One region of the Dysgonomonas sp. Marseille-Q5470 genome, then DNA from elsewhere that is predicted to be linked to it. Evidence: riboswitches for the same ligand, from Rfam matches in the RefSeq annotation. Region 1 holds a riboswitch; each other region holds the start of a gene.

Region 1 (3,212 bases):
TATCCCATTACGGTTTCTTCTGTACGTCTGTAGATAGATAGTATCAACTCATTAAGAAGTTGGTTTGCTTGCACAAAGCGCACATTTTGAAGACCATCACCCATGCGATTATTATGAACAACAGTAACCCTTTCCAGCCTTCTCCAATAATTATACAGCATTTCTATAAGTTCTATAAACAAGCCTTTATCCTTAAAGAATGGAGCAAACTTATTATTTACTACCAAAAGCTCATCTATTTCACATACAGTCAAAAGCTTCATCACCTCTATCAAAGACAAGGTGAGCTCTTCATCAGTTTTGAAATCTTTAATAAAATAATCGTAAATAATCTGGTTATCTTTCTTTATTCTGAAAATAAAGGATTCAACCACCCGATGAAACGCGTAACTACTTAAAATTTTCTGTCTGTTATCACAATACTTCAAAGAGAAATTGATGATAGCACGACCCCTGTTTAATGTAAATTCTTGCAGCATCTTTGTTATTAATTAGTTAATATATTAGTATCAAAATATTTTTATCCCTAAATCTTTTATCTTCTTTATTTTCTTTACGCTCTTTTTACGAAACAATAATGCGGCAATACATATACCGATTGCTAGACAAAAGAGTAAAGAAGATGTCAATATAAAATTGTAAACCGTGTCATGCAATAAAAATGCTGTTTTTGCACTGGTCGTTCCCTCTTCATATATCCGTATACATCCCAGCATCGTCTTGTAGGCATACAAGCCCGGTATCATGGTTATACAAGCCGGCAATGTAAATACAACCGGAGGAGTATGTATCTTATGAGCACAATAGATACCCAAAAGCCCTATCACAACAGTGCCACTTAACGTAGCTGAGATCAAGCCAAAGTCGAAATACAACAACGTAAAACGAATAGCATGACCAAGCCCTCCCAGCAAACCGGCAACCAACAATCCCTTCTTTGGCGTTTCGAACAATAGTGCAAAACCTATAGCAACAAAAAAACTAAGAAGAGCGTCTTTCAATATATCTATTAGCATAATCAAAAGTTATTTATTCCTATTATTGTCATACTAATAAACATCCCCACAGCGATACATAAGAGAATAAATCCACCGAATGCTCCACGGGCAATACCTGTAGGGATATACCCTTCAAGCAAATCGATTATACTATTTATCAGAGGAACTCCCGGAATAAGGAACAATACAGAAGTAGCAATAGATGTTTGAGGCAAATAACCAAATCCCGACAAGATATTCAATCCTGATATGGTTGTTGCCACAAATGCTGAGCAGATTACAATAACCATCAGGTTAAACTTTCTCTTAATCATCTCCTGACGCACCGCAAGCCCGACAAAAGAGGCTACAAAAGCAAAAGCCCCATCTATTAAATTCCCTCCGGCCAGTAGGCATAACGATCCGCAAGCTATTCCAATAAACAGGCGAACAAGCCAAACGGAATAACGAGAGGTATCCTTCAACCTTTTTATACGCTGGTGCAACTCCTGCAAAGAAATCCGATCTTCGGCAAGTTCCCATGTCAGCAAACTGGTATTGGTGAGTATTCCAAAGTGTACCCCATGATGTATTATCTTTTTATTGGCCGTTACTATGTTTTCCTCATTACCCATATCGGTTACTGATACCGATACAGCAGTAAATGATATCAGCATTTCTACTTTATAGTTTGTCTTCTGTGCTATACGTTGTACATTCCTATTAATTCTTTCACAGTGGGCTCCCGATTCAAGCAACAGGGTACTGACCTCCAATATGATGTCTACAAATTCTTTCAACGACAACTCTTTGTCTGAACGTGTGTTTTCTACATCTGCACATCGATCATCAACATGCGAATAATCAAGAACGTTTGCGCGCATTTCTTTCTAAACTTTTTACGATTAAACATAAATGTAAAAAGCTCTTTTGAACTTCACAATGCTGCAATAAGAACACACCTGGATAATAACATCTCCTCCGACAAGAGGGATGAATGAAATTATTAGACATAACACTTTTATCGCGAAGCATTGTCAATCCGATTTAAGGCAGGTATCCTGGCTTTCACCATTTCTATTTTCCTTCCCATCTCTGCACGAAACAGTGGATTTTTAAATAGAAACTTTCGCGGTGATTACAGTTGCGCGACAGCTCAGGACTTTCACCTGATTCCCTATTCTCCTCAATATCTGAGGCACCTTAGCGGTTGAAGAATAATGATAAAGAACTTTCGGGAGGCAAAGGTATAGGAAAAAATAATAAATAGCACATCTTTTTTATTTTTTCCTATACAAAAAGATATAAAAGAAAACAAAAAGAGAAGAGTCTCAATCAATAAGCATTTTTGCATTAAATGTTTATTTTTATGCTTAAAAACATATAACTTTGTCACAGGTTTTGGTGTCATTTACTATATCCATAGAAAATGATGAAAAGGGAATCAGGTGAAAATCCTGGACAGACCCGCTGCTGTAAGCTCCTCCAAAGACTTTGAACAATACTCTATCCACTGTTCTTACACTGAATGGGAAGGATGCTTAAAGATAAAGTAAGTCAGAAGACCTGCCAAGACCATATAGTTTGAAGCTTTCGATGAATAAAGCTGAAGATTTAGGATGGGATTTTTTCAAATAGAAAAAGCCTTCTCTATTTTATTTTTATTCTGTTACATTTATTTAAATACGTCTGTATTTATTTCTTATTCTATTCCACGTAAGCTCTGAAAATTGAGTACTTAGAAATTTATTTTATAATCAAATGGAAGCATATAAAAACTTTAAAGGCACACGGTGGCAAGAGGAAATCAATGTAAATGATTTTATACTCCAAAACTATAAAGAATACACAGGAGACGAATCTTTTCTACAAAACCCTACTGAAGCAACAATCAAGCTATGGGAAAAGTTAAGCACAATGTTTATTGAAGAAAAAGAGAAAGGCATATATGATGCCGAGACTCGAATACCTTCTCAAATTGATGCTTATGGACCCGGATATATAGACCAAGAGCTGGAAAAAATTGTAGGGGTTCAAACAGACAAACCGCTAAAAAGAGCAATATTCCCTAACGGAGGTCTCCGTATGGTGAAACAGAGTTTGGCCGAATATGGTTATAAACTCGACAAAGGGACAGAAGAAATATTCTCAAAATACAGACGCACACACAACGAAGGTGTATTCGCTGCTTATACCGACAGTATCCGCAGAGCCAGAAGCAATGGATTGTTAACG
Region 2 (3,212 bases), on a different contig from region 1:
TCTTAAAAATGTTCATTGTAGGAAAAGGCACAATTTTATCATCTACTTTATTTTTGTAACCATCTAAAGATATACTCATAAAGTCAATAGTCTCAGATATTTTTTTTGTCCAAGTCAATCCCACATTGTATTGTGTTGCATATTCCGGTTTCAGATTTATATTGCCCATACGTGTGTAATACATATCATCAAAAGTTGGCACTCTAAACATCTTTTTATAAGACCCACGAAGTCTTAAATTAGCTTCTTCGAAAGGTAAGTATGATACACTTATAGATGGTGTTACCTTTTTCTTATCTTTAGGGGAGTCTCCCGTCTGAACGCTTTCGTCAACATATGTAGCTAAAAGGCTTCCAGTTACGGTTAGATATTTATTAGTAAATTGTGCAGCCAAAGCTGTGAGTGATGAAATTCTCTTCGGCTTGTCCACATCTTCAAAATTACTATTCAACTTATTCTGAAATATATCTTCAAATAAACTTATGGATAGATATTTTAGAGGCTTGTACATCATACCTACCGATGCATAATATTCATACTGAGTGATGCGGTCTTCTTGTTTATTTTCTGCTGTATTATTGGTTATTGACAAATATTTATAATGGTTGCGACTGAATTTTAATTGCCCTTTTATACTTATTTTATCATTAAGTCTATTTTTGTAATATAGTTGGGAGAACAAATCCTTGTTCCATACTCTTTCGTCATTATCGTCTCTGTAGAAAATTACAGAACCCGGCAAACCTCTTTCCGAATCATAATAATTTACTTTAAATTTCAGCTCGCCGGCTTTGCCTATATTCCCATAGAGGTTTAATTCTGTACGCCAGATATCAACATCAGAATTCCTACGCTTACGCTCTTCAGTTTGATCCGCATTTTTAAATGTGAATTTATATCTTCCATCTGCTCTTTCCCATCCTGTATTTAACGAAAGAGAGAATTTCTTATTCAGTCGGTGTGCATAATAGACAGTAGGATTGAAAAGCCCATAAGAACCAGCTTTAACTTGTATATTTCCATTATATGATTTATTCTTAAAGGCAGGATTTGATGTTATTACCTCTAATAAGCCGGCTGATGCATATGATCGTGCTGCCTGAAATATATCATCAGACTGACCAATAGAGAGAGTTATCATAGAAACATTATCCAATGAAAAACGGCTGATATCGATCTGTCCGGATTGGACATTACTCATCGTAACACCGTCATAACTAACTGCAGTATGTTGCGCCCCCATCCCCCTTATAGAAACAGTTTTCATACCGCCAATACCGCCATAATCTTTTACTGTAACTCCCGAAAAACGGCGGACAGCATCTGAGACGGACAGTATTCCTATTCGTTCAATCTCTGTATTATCAATAACTTGAAGTGGAGTTGTAGATCGTGAGACAGAAGGTTTGATCTGTGCAGAAATTTCTATCTCTGACAGTTTCTTTGCATTGAGACTATCATTAATCTGAGCCTGTATGTGCATACAGCCTACTACAAATAAAAATATAAGGGAGAATAAAAAAGTCCTCATCTTCACAAATTATTCAATAAAATGCTTTCGATAAGAACAAAGAAAAGACTATATAATCTTGACACTGTTTCTTAAGCTCTATTCCTCGAAAGCTGTCCGAACTATTACTTTGCAGGTCTTCTGACTTACTCCAACTTGTACAGCCTTCCCATTTTGAATAACAGTGGCTATGTTGCACAAGCTTTACAGAGCTTACAGCAGCGGGTCTGTTCAGGATTTTCACCTGATTCCCTTTCAATTCGTTAACAAACGAAACAAAGTGCTGCAAAGGTAAGGATAAATTATATTGAAAGACAAAATATAAATGTTAATTCCACCAGCATGCTTCATGCGAAAGATATTATCCTGTGTTTTATGACTCTATGCATTAAAGTTCTCCAACCTTAAGCAGCCATGATTTAAATTAATATTTGTAAATCGACATCTAATGTTGTGTTTATCTTAAAAGAAAAACGCTTACCTTTGTTTCATATTCATATATAAATGAAATGAGGAATACAACCAGAGATAAAGTATTGCAGGAAATAAAAGTTGATCAACCGGCTCAATTGCTAGATTTCCTTGTCCAGAAAGAAGTGCGTAAAAGTCGCAACGCAGTTAAATCGCTTCTTGCACATAAACAAATCAAAGTAAACGGAAAGCTTATCACTCAATTCGATTTCGAACTGAAGGCAAAAGATAAGGTCTCTGTTATGAAATACGATCAGTCTCGAAAAGAAAAAAGATTGAAGGGATTAAAGATTGTATTTGAAGACGACGACTTACTTGTCATCGAAAAAGAAGCAGGATTTTTATCTGTAGCTACAGATAAGGAAAAGTCACGCACTGTATATAATTCTCTGAATGAATACGTAAAGAAAAAAGATAAAAAAGCACGTGTTTATGTTCTGCATCGCCTCGACAGAGAAATTTCGGGACTAATGATCTTTGCGAAAGATATGGAGCTACAGGATATTTTCCAGAAAAACTGGGACAACCTTGTACCTAAGTATTCATACATGGCAATTGTAGAAGGACGCCCGAACCCTAAAAATGGAACTGTAACATCGTGGCTTACCGAGAACAAGAACTTTGTAATGATGTCATCCCTTATCGACAACGGAGGACTGAAATCTGTTACTCATTACAAGACACAAAAATCCAAAGGCGGCTATTCACTATTGGATTTTGACCTTGAAACACGACGCAAGAATCAAGTAAGAGTACACATGCAACAGATCGGACATCCGATTGTTGGCGATAAGAAATATGGTGCTTCAAATAATCCGATCAAAAGAATTGCCCTTCATGCCGGGGGACTAATTTTGAAACATCCAAGAACAGGGGAATTGCTTGAATTTAAAGCCGGCATCCCTAAAGCAATGCAAATACTAATATCCGAAACGCAAAAAGAAAGAAAGGATAAGCCCGAAAAAGAGGAATCAATTTAATACATTTTAGGTATGAATGAAGATATTAAGCAGATAGGTCAGCGTCTGAAAGGTCTCCGTGAGGCTTTGGATATGACGACCGAAGAGTTCGCTTCATCATGTGGTATCGATCCTGTGGTATACCTCGAATATGAAGAAGGGAGAAAAGATTTGACTATCAGTACACTGAAAAACATTGCGTCGAAACATAATATAGATGTTTCTGTACTGATGTTTGCCGACGAACCTCGCATGAGTAGCTATTTTTTGAC
Region 3 (3,212 bases), on a different contig from region 1:
TCTAACATTATACGTTCCGACATTAAATTTTTGTGCATTTAGAGTAAGGGCAGTCATGAATAATACTGCACTAATAAAAATTTGTTTCATTATTAAATTAATTTGAGAATTAAAGGTAATAAGTAAATATAATTTCTTGATGATATATTCTCAGATTATAACTTTCTATAACGGTTTATGCAATAGAACTGATAAAAAAACTTATATATCGATACATATGATAAACTATGTTATTATGAGTTGTAACCAATCATCAGAGTTGGTGCACTTGATACAAACTACACTTTTATCACTTAAATAAATGTAACAAATTCTCCATCTCAGCCCAATATATATGAGTATATCCTGCAATTACATTTTTGTAGCGTAATAGCTTTGTATCTACGGGAACCTCCTTTGCATTATACTGCTGTGTTATACTTTCCATGTTATTTTCAATATGTGAATAATGAAATTCGTGTCCTCTAATAGTTATACTATTATATTCAAATTGACGGTATCCTAATTTAAGCTTCATGTTTTCCATTGAAGCCTTTTGCTTGAAAATATCTACCATTGGATATTCTATACCATCTTTATCTGCGATAGATGAAGACAGATACATCATTCCACCACATTCTGCAAGAATATTACCTCCATTTTCCGCATAATCCTTAATAGCCTTATGTAGCAGTTTATTTTCGCTTAGCTGTTTTGCATATAATTCAGGATATCCTCCCGGGAAATAAACAAAATCTGACTTTGGCAAATATTTGTCTGTTAAAGGACTAAAGAAGGTCACCTCTCCTATTTTTCTTAAATATTCTATATTTTCATGATACATAAAATTGAAAACTTCGTCGGCTGCAACTGCTATTTTCAGACTCCGAGAAGCATGTTCGTTAATTCGCTGCGGTTCTGAATTTCCTAACTCAACTTGCGTATATGATAACAATTTATCAATATCAATATGTTTTTCTACAATTGATGCGGCAATATTAGCAAAGTCATCTAAAAGAAAATCTTGATCGATACTTAATCCTAAATGACGTGAAGGCACACTGAGATTTTCATTTTTAGGCAGATAACCTAGTGGAACTATACCAACATCGTGGCAAGCATCCGAGAGAAATTTATAATGGCTTTCGGATCCTACATAGTTAAAAATTACTCCTATAACATTTATCTTTTCATAAAACTTTTTGAATCCATACAATAATGGAGCTGCTGAATATGCCATAGATTTGGCATTTATAACCATAACAACAGGGATATCCAATAATCCTGCAATTTCGGCACTACTTCCTTTCATTTTGTTATATCCGTCAAATAGCCCCATCACTCCTTCAGTAATGCAAGCATCACTTCCTGATGCGTATTTTGAGTACAGATATCTGACGTGATTCTCTGATGATAAGAATAAATCCAGATTGACAGATTTATTGCCAGAAGCCATATCGTGATATTTCGTATCTATATAATCAGGTCCGCACTTAAATGGTTGTACCTTAAGACCTCTATTCTTTAATGCTCTTAATAAGCCTAAAGTAACTGTTGTTTTTCCTGAACCTGAGCTTGGCGCAGCTATGAGAAAACTGGAAATCACTTTCATGAGTAATCTGGTTTTATTTTCAGCAAAAGTATAAAAAGCCATCAATGAAATGAATTTTACCAAGAAAATATATTTTTTAAGAATTCTTTTTAATCCTATTTTTTTTCAATTACCTTTGAAGCCGCTTAGGTGATGTATTCAGACATTCGTCTGTTGCATAAAAGGGAATTCGGTCAGAATCCGAAACAGTGCCCGCTACTGTGAATTCCATAAAATTTTGAGTATCACCACTGCCACTGTCACAATGATGGGAAGGCCTCTCAAAATGGAACAAGTCAGGAAACCTGCCTAGCATAAATTAATAGATATTCCCGGGGTCAGGAATATAATTAACTAACATTATACTTCTTTTTTAATGAAACTAAGAATTATGCTAACAGCATTGCTATGCTGTATTGCAAGTATTTCGTTCGCTCAGTTGAGCTTGCGCGGAAGAGTCGTTGATGAAAATGAAAAGCCGATCGCTGGTGCCAGCGTATGGATTGAGTACACAACCATTGGAACATCCACAGATTTGAAGGGAGAGTTTAGTCTTGAAAAAATCCCGGAAGGTAATAATCTTCTAAGAATTAGTGCACTGGATTATAATGGAGCTCGTGAGACAATAAACAGATCTAATGACAACATCCTTATTCGGATGAAACATTCACCTCTTAAACTGAATGAAGTAGTAGTAACAGGTACCGGCACAATCAACAAACTTAAAAACTCACCCGTTGCAATAGATGTTATTTCTCAGAGGGAACTCCAAAACACGAATATTCCTACATTCGAAAACGCTATGATTGCTCTGAATCCTTCCATGTCATTTACTCCTAATGCAATGGGATCGTACATGCAACTAAATGGATTAAGCAATAGATATATACTAGTGTTAGTTGATGGTAAAAAACTTGGTGGCGATGTCGGAGGTAACGTAGACTTGAATCGCATTGATATGGGAAATATCAAGCGGATAGAAGTTCTGAAAGGAGCTGCTTCTTCTTTGTATGGTTCGGATGCAATAGCGGGAGTTATTAATATTATAACCAATAAACCAAAAGACTTAGTAAATTTTTCTACAGAGACACGCTTCTCAGAGTATGGACAATTTACTCAAAATGCTAATCTATATCTGAATGTTGGGGGCTTCTCTTCGTCTACTTCTTTTCAGCGGAATCAGGCTGACGGATGGCAACTAAATAAAAAGGAAATAATAAACGATAAAGAAGTAGATACGGATAAACAAGCTATGTTACGCTTCTATTCCGATGTTTTTAGCCAACGTTTTGGTTATAAGGCGACAAAAGAATTGAGCATGTATGTAGAGGGAAGTCTTTTCGACAAAAAATTTAAACGCCCCGTAAGTGCTTATGGGTTCGATATGAAATACGTCGACTATTCATTTGGTGCCGGTGCAAAGTATTTACTGAAAAATAATGGCTTGATTGCATTAGACTGGAATACTGACCGTTTCGAATACTTTAAAGCTTACCTGAAAGAAACCAAAGACAAAAACGGTGTCACATTTATGCCCGGAGATGAAGAATTTGTGAGAAGGCAGAAGTACAATAATATAAATCTGAAAGGTACATTCAACGCCGGAAAGTTCAATAAAGTAACTGTAGGTTCAGAGTACAAG
Region 4 (3,212 bases), on a different contig from region 1:
AAATCCAATTAGGAATGAATTTGTCGGAGCGAACATTAGAAAGAATTATAAAACAGTCTGTTGGATTATCACCAAAGATATTTTCACGGATTATGCGTTTTCAAGACGGTTTAAATTGTTTGCGTCAGACAAATTTTGAAAATTTTACAGAACTTGCTTATCAATATGATTATTTTGATCAATCGCACTATAACAGAGAATTTAAAGAATTTACAGGAACTAATCCTAGAAATTTCATACTAAATTCAAAAGAGTATTTAGCTAACTTTCCTCAATGGCTTATCTAGCATTTGCTAGCGATGTATTATTTCTACAATTCAATTTACGAGAACTATTGTATTTCTTTTTCTGAGAGTTGTCGGTTTTATCCAATTTCAAATAATACACTACCTATACTTTTGCATTACAAAAGAAATACCGCTTTGGTATTTGGATTGCTTATTTAAAGAAAAATTGAAATGAATAGTGATAAAATCAAAAGAATCGTCAGATTAAATCCCGAGAATATATCAAAGCCTGTTGGAAAATATTCACATGTGACTATAATTCGTAAAAATTCAACTCTATACACTTTCTCCGGACAGATTGGAACTGATAATTATGGAGTTATTCCAGATAGTATGAATGAACAGTTATACAATACATTTAGGAATATTGAACAAATTCTGGAAAGTCAGGATTTAACTTCCGACGATGTTATAAAAGTCAATATCTGGGCTACAGAAGATATTGATTGGGATTTTTTGGACGCAAGATGGGAAAATCTATTTGGTACAATATACCCATCTATGACTATTGCTTATGTGAAGGCATTGGGTTTACCAGAGCTTAAAATTGAAGTTGAAATTTGGGCTTCAAAATAAAAAATATTAATACCTTTGCACTCAGATTTCGGTATTACAATTTCAAAATAGTGAAGTTGTAATAAAAGGGAACCCGGTGTGAATCCGGGGCTGTACCTGCAGCTGTAATTTCTCATAAAATCGGTTGAAAATCCCATGCCACTGTTTCGAAAGAAATGGGAAGGCTTTTAACCGGAGGATAGCCAGAAGACCTGCCAGATCTGACAAATAAACACCAAGCTTCCAGGGATAGGAGTGGTTGTGCAATACATCTTGTATTCATTGCTATTTTATTAATTTTCAGGAAACTCGTTGTTTTATTTTATTAGTTTTTTACAATAATAAAATAAGATATGAGGCATTACATATTTTTGAAGGCAGTATTGGTATGCTGCGGAATATACGAACATACAAAATCCGTATCTCTAAACATATTTATTGTAACTACTACAGGTATTCAGTTGCTTACTTTTTGTTGAATTAAGCAGATTGTAACTATAATAATTTTAAATAAATATGTCTGATTTCGTTACATTTGTATCTCTTGGGCCAGGTGATGCCGAACTTATAAGCCTAAAAGCCTTAAACGCTTTGCAACAAGCAGATATTATTCTCTGCCCCTCGACTGTTTCACCAGTCGGAAATATGTTATCTCGTAGCCGTGATATTTTATTGGAACTGAATATTAATGATTCTGTTATTTCTCTTTTTGATGTACCGATGAGTAAAGACCGATCACAGGCTATACTCTGTTATAAGGAAGTTGCTGGACTTATAGAAAAGCATTATGAGAAAAGATTAAAAATAGTTGTAGTAGCAGAAGGAGATGCAGGATTTTACTCTTCAACTCATTATATATCAGATAATCTTATATCAAAAAATATTCCTACAGAACGTATTGCCGGCATTCCAGCGTTTGTTGCCTGTGCAGCTCTTGCCAATATCCATATAGCCAAACAAGAAGAAGAATTGCATATCATTCCCGGGATAATATCATCGAATGATTTAACGAAAAGAATAGCAACAGGAAACTCTATCGTGATAATGAAACCTTCTCAATCGGAACAGGCTATAAAGCAGGCTATGTCTTCAATAGATAAAGTGGAAATACATTATTTTGAGAATGTAGGAATTAAAGAAAAAGAATTCTATACGCAGGATATACATAAAATAATAGATCGCAAGTTTCCTTATTTCTCACTATTAATAATTACAAAAGAATAATCTGGATGAAAAAACTACTTTTTACCTTATTTACTCTGGTTATTGCATTTTCGGGCTGTAATCAAAATAAGAATGCAAAAACTATCGGAGATCGAAACACTGCAGATTCTATGAATATTAAATATGCCAAAGGTTTCAAAGTGATTAGCTTCGCAAACTATAAATTAGTTGATATAACCGATCCATCCGGGGAGAGCGATATGCATTACAAATACGCTCTGGTCAATAGAGGGAGTAACAAAGAAGGCATACCTGCTGATTATCAGATTATAGAAATACCTGTCCGCAGTGTAATTTGTATGACCACACTGCAACTATCGAACTTTATTAAGCTCAAAGCATTGGATAAGGTTGTGGGGATAACCAGCACTCGCTTTCTTTTTAATGAACAGATAAATAGACAACTCAAAGAAGGCAAGACCAGTAAAATTGGTATAGAAGGTGAATTTGACAATGAGGCAATTCTCGCCCTAAATCCGGATATTATACTTGTTTCACCATTCAAAAAAGGGGGATACGATGCGATTCGAAACCTGGATATACCATTAATTAGTTTTTTAGGATATAAAGAAAGTTCTCCTTTGGGACAGGCTGAATGGATTAAGTTCATTGCTATGCTATTAGGAATAGAAGAACAAGCCAATAAACAGTTTGATGATATAGAAAACAAGTATAATAAATTAAAAGTATTGTCTGCTTCTGTTTCAGAACGTCCCACAGTGTTGAGCGGTGAATTACATTCGGGGAACTGGTATGTAGTTGGAGGAAACAGCTATCTGGCACAACTATTCAGAGATGCAGGAGCCAATTATTTTATGAAAAATGATAACGAATCCGGAGGTTTTTATGTTGATTTCGAAACTGTTTATTCGCAGGGGGCAAATACTGACTATTGGCGGATGGTGAATAGCCACGATGGAACATTCACTTACGATGCTTTGAAACAAAGTGATACTCGATATGCAGATTTTAAAGCTTTTAAGGATAAAAAGCTTATATATTGTAATCTGCGAGAGAAACCTTTCTATGAAAATACTCCTGTAGAGCCCGAAGTAGTTTTAGCCGATTTGATAAAAATATTTCATCCGTCATTGTTACCCGAATATGTTCCTGGTTATTACGAATTACTTAAATAAATGAAACGTC

What was found. A riboswitch is a leader RNA that binds a small molecule or an ion and turns the genes downstream of it on or off. The one in region 1 is predicted to bind cobalamin.
Region 2: linked by a shared signal. The riboswitch ahead of QOX35_RS12305 (TonB-dependent receptor plug domain-containing protein) and the one ahead of QOX35_RS00345 (threonine/serine exporter family protein) in region 1 are both predicted to bind cobalamin.
Region 3: linked by a shared signal. The riboswitch ahead of QOX35_RS12845 (TonB-dependent receptor) and the one ahead of QOX35_RS00345 (threonine/serine exporter family protein) in region 1 are both predicted to bind cobalamin.
Region 4: linked by a shared signal. The riboswitch ahead of QOX35_RS12905 (precorrin-2 C(20)-methyltransferase) and the one ahead of QOX35_RS00345 (threonine/serine exporter family protein) in region 1 are both predicted to bind cobalamin.

The regions. Positions count from the first base shown of each region.
Region 1 covers NZ_CATNVE010000001.1:71,815-75,026, forward strand. Annotated here, with positions in the region: gene QOX35_RS00335 (phosphoenolpyruvate carboxykinase) at 1-479, opposite strand, end outside; gene QOX35_RS00340 (threonine/serine exporter family protein) at 510-1,016, opposite strand; gene QOX35_RS00345 (threonine/serine exporter family protein) at 1,019-1,861, opposite strand; cobalamin riboswitch at 2,012-2,196, opposite strand; cobalamin riboswitch at 2,363-2,565, shown strand; gene pflB (formate C-acetyltransferase) at 2,739-3,212, shown strand, end outside.
Region 2 covers NZ_CATNVE010000007.1:94,145-97,356, forward strand. Annotated here, with positions in the region: gene QOX35_RS12305 (TonB-dependent receptor plug domain-containing protein) at 1-1,531, opposite strand, end outside; cobalamin riboswitch at 1,625-1,806, opposite strand; gene QOX35_RS12310 (RluA family pseudouridine synthase) at 2,020-2,961, shown strand; gene QOX35_RS12315 (helix-turn-helix domain-containing protein) at 2,974-3,212, shown strand, end outside.
Region 3 covers NZ_CATNVE010000008.1:55,077-58,288, forward strand. Annotated here, with positions in the region: gene QOX35_RS12835 (endonuclease/exonuclease/phosphatase family protein) at 1-90, opposite strand, end outside; gene QOX35_RS12840 (cobyrinic acid a,c-diamide synthase CobB) at 290-1,633, opposite strand; cobalamin riboswitch at 1,702-1,897, shown strand; gene QOX35_RS12845 (TonB-dependent receptor) at 1,947-3,212, shown strand, end outside.
Region 4 covers NZ_CATNVE010000008.1:73,474-76,685, reverse strand. Annotated here, with positions in the region: gene QOX35_RS12915 (DUF6597 domain-containing transcriptional factor) at 1-287, shown strand, start outside; gene QOX35_RS12910 (RidA family protein) at 459-863, shown strand; cobalamin riboswitch at 875-1,076, shown strand; gene QOX35_RS12905 (precorrin-2 C(20)-methyltransferase) at 1,359-2,066, shown strand; gene QOX35_RS12900 (ABC transporter substrate-binding protein) at 2,072-3,202, shown strand; gene QOX35_RS12895 (iron chelate uptake ABC transporter family permease subunit) at 3,203-3,212, shown strand, end outside.